Regions from separate parts of the Pseudomonas sp. Marseille-Q8238 genome, predicted to be linked through region 2. Evidence: riboswitches for the same ligand, from Rfam matches in the RefSeq annotation. Region 2 holds a riboswitch; the other holds the start of a gene.
The links. Region 2 has a riboswitch for cobalamin ahead of cobW (cobalamin biosynthesis protein CobW). Riboswitches for the same ligand answer to the same signal wherever they lie in the genome.
Positions count from the first base shown of each region.

Region 1: linked by a shared signal. The riboswitch ahead of ACWPW0_RS07710 (TonB-dependent receptor) and the one ahead of cobW (cobalamin biosynthesis protein CobW) in region 2 are both predicted to bind cobalamin.

Region 1 is NZ_CBCOPI010000001.1:1,659,139-1,662,501, forward strand. Features, by position in the region: gene ACWPW0_RS07710 (TonB-dependent receptor) at 1-1,725, opposite strand, end outside; cobalamin riboswitch at 1,835-2,039, opposite strand; gene ACWPW0_RS07715 (AraC family transcriptional regulator ligand-binding domain-containing protein) at 2,141-3,193, opposite strand.
Region 2 is NZ_CBCOPI010000001.1:1,534,892-1,538,254, forward strand. Features, by position in the region: gene cobN (cobaltochelatase subunit CobN) at 1-303, opposite strand, end outside; gene cobW (cobalamin biosynthesis protein CobW) at 425-1,477, opposite strand; cobalamin riboswitch at 1,720-1,915, opposite strand; cobalamin riboswitch at 1,996-2,188, shown strand; gene ACWPW0_RS07065 (CbtB domain-containing protein) at 2,290-2,475, shown strand; gene ACWPW0_RS07070 (CbtA family protein) at 2,486-3,205, shown strand; gene ACWPW0_RS07075 (cobalamin biosynthesis protein) at 3,202-3,363, shown strand, end outside.

The DNA of each region.
Region 1 (3,363 bases), 120 kb from region 2:
CAGGCCATCGGAAGACTGCTGGCCAACCTGCTGGCTGATGGTGGGGTTGATCGGGTCGCGGCTGATGAGCTTTTTCTTGACGATATGGTAAGCCGCCAGGGTCCACTCGCCGCGGCCGTCGAGGAACTGCTGCTTGAGGCCGATCTCGGTCTGTTTGGCTTCGGTCAGGTCCCATTGCTGGTCGGCAACGCCCAGTGTCAGCAGGTTGCTCACGCCATCGGTACTGGTGGCGTACTGGCCATAGAGGGACAAATCATCCGTAGCGGAGAACACCAGGCCGAGACGCCAGTTGCCACCGCTCAGGCTGCGGTCGCTGCGGGTGTTCTTGAGCAGGTCGTCGCGGTCCAGGTGCACCTGGTCCTTGCGAATGCCACTGACCAGCGAAAGACGCTCGAACAGTTGTGTCTGGTTTTCCGCGAACAGCGAGAACTGCTTGATCTGGCTGTGCTCGCCCGGTGCGTAAGGGGCGTTGCTCAGGTAACCGCCACCACCGGATTGCGAGAGCGGAACGCTGCTGCTGGACGTGTTGCTGAAGTCGTGGTTACGCACGAAACGGATCGAGTTGTAATCGACGCCAACCGCCGTCTTGCTGTCCAGGCCGAACAGGTGGTGGTTCAGCGTGAACGTCTGGCGATCGCCGATCTGCTCCTGCTCGTGCTTGATGCGGTAGTAGCCCTTGCGCTCCACCCTGTCACCCGGCAGCCAGCTGTAGGTCTCGGCGTTACGCCAGTAGCGATTGGTCTTGAGGAAGTACAGCTGGTTGCTGGCGCTCAGGGCGTCAGTGATCTGCCAGTCGGTGGTCAGCCGCGTCCATTGGTCGTTGTAGTGGTTATCGGCATTGGCGATGTTGTAGTTCTTCTTGCGCAGGCTCTCACGGTAGTGACCGTTGACCAGGGGCGTGCCGAAGTAGGACGGGGGCTCGATATCGCCATAGTCATGGGCGAGGGTGAAGCTGAGGTCGTCATTGGCGTCCCAGCGCAGGGCGCCGCTGATGGCCAGGCTCTTCGAGTCGCCACGGTCGACCGAGCCATTGCTGGCTTGCTGGTTGAGGGTGAAACGATAGCTCCAGGCATCGTCTAGCGAGCCGCCGCTGTCGAACGCGGTCTGGCGGCGGTCATAGGAGCCGTAGCCAACGCGCAGGTGGTTGCGGATCTCGCCGCTGAACGGTTTTTTCGACACGGTATTGATGACCGCACCGGTGGCGCCTTCGCCATACAGCACGGAGGCCGGGCCGCGCAGCACGTCGATGCGTTCCACCGACCAGGTGTCGACCGGGAAGGTCACGGTGCCGGCGCCGATGTACAGGCGGGTGCCGTCATACAGCTGCATGACCGAGGTGTGCCCGGTGAAGCCGCGTGCCGCCAGTGCGGTCCCGCCATTGCCGACCGCCCCCATGTAGGAAATACCGGGGGAGCGTGTCACGGCTTGCTGGATGGTGGCGTTGTTGCGGTTGCGTACGTCGTCGCCGGAGATGCTGGTGACGCTGGCCGGGGTCTTCAGGGCGCTCAGGCCCAAGCGCGAGCCGGCAGGCAGCGGGGTGTGCAGGTCAGGGCGTTCGGCCTGCTGGTCGGCGGTGTCGGTGATCGCCGTCGAGGGCAGGGCCAATACCTTGTCGGCGGGCTCCTGGGTAGCCGCGATGCTAGGCAGGGAAAGCGCAACCAAAGGAGTCAGACCAGCACGCAGGGAGTTGCGCGCCAGGAACTGGAACAGGGAATTACGGGACATGTCGTTCCACTTAATGCAGGAATGAATGAATCCCGGAGGGAACAACGCATAGGGAACCGCAGGCGCAGAAAGCCCACGGAAACCGGCCTGCGCCCGCCCACCGCGGGTTTGCCAAACAACGTCTCAGGCCGGTCTCCGGGCTTGCGAGGGTCATGAGGCATTCACCTTCCCATGCCGAAGCACAGTGGTCTGTCGAATGCATCGCTCGCTTACCGTTGCGGGGGCAGCACCGGACTTGTCATGGAGATGACGCACCGGTTTCCCGTTTCACCCCATGCACGGCGGCAGGGGGCACCTGAAAACAGCCGGGCATCTGATCATCGAACGTCAATCGAGTCAACGCGAGGAGCCGCTTTGCAGGATGTTTTTTGCGTACACGGATTTCAGCCTTGCGATTGGCTGCAAGAGGAAAGGCTCAGGCGTCCTTGGCCGTTTCGAGTTGGCGGCGATACTGGTTGGGCGTGCAGCCGCGCCAGCGTACGAAGGCCCTGATCAGGCCGCTGGACGTGCTGAAACCGACGCGGCTGGCGACCGTCTTGAGCAGCAGGGCGGGGTCGTTCAGCAAGGTCAGTGTCAGCTCTTCGCGGGTCTGGTCGAGCAGGCGGGCGAAGTTCAGCCCCTGCCGTTCGAGGGAGTCGTGCAGGGTTTTGACGGGCAGTTGCAGGGACTCGGCCAACTGCTCGAGGCTTACCGGGCCACCCAGCATATCGGCCAGACGTGCGCGCAGGGCACTCAGGGGCAGCGGCATGCCGCACTCGGCGAGGTAGGCCAGGATCGGTTGTTCGACCTGGGCGAGCAGGCGTGGATTGGCGCCGGGAGAGGGCATGTCCCAGGCTTCGGCCTTGAATACCAACGCCGAGCTTTCCTGGCCAAAGGTGACGGGTACCTTCATGCTCGACCAGTAGCTGCGGCTCTCGGGGTCGGGGCTGATGAAGTCCAGGCGCCGCAGGAATTGATCGGCAGGCACTCCCGTCTGTTTTTCGAACAGGCGCAGGTGCATCGCCATGAAGTAATCACGCGCGGCCATGGCCGGAAGCGGCCCGCTGATCTGGGTGAACTCCAGGCGCCAGTCGCCGTGTTCGTCCTGATAGAGCTCGCTGCGCGGTACGTTGCTGAGCAGGATCAGGTAATGCATGTAGCGCTTCACCGATTCGCCCAGCGTGGCACTGCTGCTGAGTGCGATATCGATGCCGTGCAGGTCGGAAGGGCACTGGTGGCGGGAGGCCTTCAGGCCGAACGCCGGGTCGCCGGTCAGCGCCACGCAGTAATCCCACAGGGGCTTGAGCCGGATCATCGGCAGGCGCAGTTCATTGTCTTCCTGAACCTGCGGTGCAATGTCTACATGGCGCAGCACGGGGATGGGGTCGATGCCGTAGTCCAGGCGCAAAGTAGTGGTAATGGCACGCACGACCGTCGCCAGCGTGGTGCTGGTCACGGCATCGGAGAGATTGAAGGACGATCGAGGCATGGGGGCACGAACCAGTCGTGTGGTGGTCACGTACTCTAATCCGCAGGGCTATCGGCAGCAAACCGGCTACGTTGGCAGGGACACAGTGAGGGCTAGGGGCCGTTGCCGTTTCGACATGAAGGGCCGGATTAAGGCAATTGCGGACACCGCAGTTGGTGGGCTAAAGCCCA
Region 2 (3,363 bases):
GACCAGGCGTTCGATACCGTAGCGCCAGTAACTGACGCCACCGTGCACGGAAATCAGGATGACCTTGGCGTGCTGCAGCACCTGCTCGACGTAGAAGTCCACCGAAGCGTGGTTGCCCAGCTGTGCCGGGCTGGCCAGGCGCAGGCTGGGGTAATCCTCGGGCAGGTGGCGGGCGACCTCGGCGAGCAGCGACAGGTGCGAATCGCCGGTGCACAGCACCACCAGTTCGGCGGGCGTCTGGCCGAGGTCGGCGATGCTGTCGGCCGGCAGGGCGACGCCGGGCTGGGTGCGCAGCAGGTGCATGGGTCAGGTGCTCGGACGTGCAGAGGGAAAGAGCGTCGCTGGCGTGCCGAACCCCAGCAGAAGGGCTCCTGTACGGGCAGCGCGTGTGCTGTGGTCCTGCATTCCGGCGGTCACTGGCAACTCATGCCAGTGCGGCGTGCAGCTCGGCGCTGATGGCCGCCTGATCCAGCTCCTGGCCGATCACCACCAGGCGGCTGATACGGCTTTCATCGGCTTTCCAGGCGCGGTCGAAATGCTTGTCGAAGCGCTGGCCAACGCCTTGCAGCAACAGGCGCATGGGTTTGCCGGGAATGGCGGCGAAGCCTTTGATGCGCAGGATGCCATGGTTGCCCACGGCGTCTTTCAGGGCTTGCAGCAGGCGTGCTTCCTCGGCCTCGGGCAGGTCGACGGAGAAGGAGTCGAACTCATCGTGATCGTGCTCTTCATGGTCTTCGAGGTCGTGGTGGGTCTTGCGCGCGTCGATGTGCAGCTCGGTTTCGCTGTTCAGGCCGAGCAGCACGGAAAGCGGCAACTGACCGCTACGGGCTTCGATGACCTTGACCGCCTCCGGCAGTTCTTCGGCCACTTCGGCACGCACGGCGGCCAGGGCGTCGGCGTCGAGCAGGTCGGTCTTGTTGAGGATCACCAGGTCGGCGCTGGCCAGTTGGTCGGCGAACAGCTCGTGCAGCGGCGACTCATGATCGAGGTTGGGGTCCTGTTTGCGCAGGGCGTCGACCTGATCCGGGAAGGCGGCGAAGGTGCCGGCGGCCACGGCAGGGCTGTCGACCACGGTGATGACTGCATCGACGGTGCAGGCATTGCGGATTTCCGGCCAGTTGAAGGCCTGTACCAGCGGCTTGGGCAGGGCCAGGCCGGAAGTCTCGATAAGGATGTGGTCGAGGTCGCCGCGACGTGCCACCAGTTCGCGCATGACCGGGAAGAACTCTTCCTGCACGGTGCAGCAGACGCAGCCGTTGGCCAGTTCGTAGACGCGGCCGATGGCTTCTTCCTCGGTGCAGCCTATGCTGCACTGCTGCAGGATGGCGCCGTCGATGCCCAGCTCGCCGAATTCGTTGACGATCACCGCGATGCGCCGGCCTTCGGCGTTGTCCAGCATGTGGCGCAGCAGCGTGGTTTTACCGGCGCCGAGAAAGCCGGTGACGATGGTGACGGGAAGTTTGGCGAGCGTTTTCATGGAGGGCCCTGGCATCAGTAGGAGCGGCGAGCGGGCAATGCGATGACAGGCACCAGCCGAAGCTGGCGCGCGGACATCACCGGATCACCCCGCCCGGTTGTCTAAGAACCTGTTTACGATCTCCTGGCTCGCGGCCATACGGCGTTAAAAACGCCCTCGGAATGCTCATTTACTACTTGTAAACTGCGCTTCCTCGGGCGTTTTTGCCTTGTCTGGTTCTAATCCAGAAGATCGTAAACAGGCTCTAAGCGTTCAGCGAGGCAGGTCTCCTGGCTCACGACCGGCGCTTGGCGCATGCCTTTCGCCTTCCCGCGTCATCGCAGTGGCGTATTGAAAGGCAGCAGTCGTTCACAGTTGCGGGGGCAGCCACGGCTTGCCGTGTTCCCTCTTAGCTTCGCGACCGGCAGGCGGCGAAGAACCTCGAAAGCGGCAAGGCTACGCAGTGCCTGTGGGGCGGTCAATCGCGGTGCGGCGGATGGCCTTGGTAACAAGTTGACGCAATCGGTACTTCGTGGTGTTCTAGCGCGGTTTTTCCAGGTGTCTTGCGCCGCCGTGTGCAAGGTGAAACGGGAAGCCGGTTCGAGTCCGGTGCTGCCCCCGCAACGGTACGCGAATGTCCGGGATCGCCCGCCAACAGGCTGGGACGTTTGATCTCTGCTGCTGATAGCAGTCATCGCAAGCCCGGAGACCGGCCTGGAAGCCCCGTTTGGCAACCCGCGGTGGGCGGGAACGCGTCGGAATCAGGTCCAGCGGATCTGCTCGTGCTGCGTTCCTTCCTTAGCATCGCCCTATAACCCTGGAAGGTTCAGATCATGTCCAGCAGCACTTTGTCGACCTCGGCATCACTCCCGCTTTCCCTCTCGCAGCGTCTGATCCTGGCGATCTCCAGTGTGGTGCTCGGCGCCGCGCTGATCTTCTTCGCCGGCTTCTCGCATATCGAGGCCGTGCACAACGCCGCCCACGATACCCGTCACAGCGCTGCGTTCCCGTGCCACTGAGGATACCGACATGATCAAGCGTATCGCTCAGACCGCAGGTTTTGCCGGCCTGCTGGCCGCCATCGTCCTGACCCTGCTGCAAGCCCTGTGGGTCACTCCACTGATCCTGCATGCGGAAACCTTCGAAACCGCCGAGCCGGTGGCCGCCGTGGCCGAACACAGTCATGAGGCCGCTGTTGCCGAGCACGATCATGGCGCCGCTGCCGGCCACAGCCATGATGCAGAAGCCTGGTCGCCGGAAGATGGCTGGCAGCGCCTGCTGTCCACCGGCCTGAGCAACCTGGTGGTGGCTGTCGGCTTCGCCTTGATGCTCGCTGGCCTGTTCACCCTGCGCGCGCCGAACAAGACCTGGCAGGGCCTGGTCTGGGGCCTGGCGGGCTTCGCCACCTTCGTTCTCGCGCCATCCGCCGGCCTGCCGCCGGAACTGCCGGGCACTGCCGCCGCCGACCTGCTCCTGCGTCAGTACTGGTGGATCGGTACCGCGGCGTCTACCGCCGCAGGCCTGGCGCTGCTGGCGTTCGGCAGCAACTGGGTGCTGCGCATTCTCGGCGTGGTGATTCTGGTCATTCCGCATGTGATTGGCGCGCCGCAGCCGGACGTCCACGAGAGCCTGGCTCCAGAAGCGCTGGAGCACCAGTTCATCATCGCTTCGCTGGTGACCAACGCGCTGTTCTGGTCCGCCCTCGGCCTGGCCGCCGCCTGGCTATACGGCCGTAGCCGCAACGCTTGAGTCTGACTTCATCCACAGTCGTCGCCGGCTTTGGTTGCCGGCGCGACTGTCCGATGGAGGCGCTGCTGGAGCTGCTGCAGATCACCCTGCGCCAATGTGGCCTGCAACTGGCCGACCTCTCGGCACTCGCCAGCAGTGCCAGCAAGCAACACGAACCC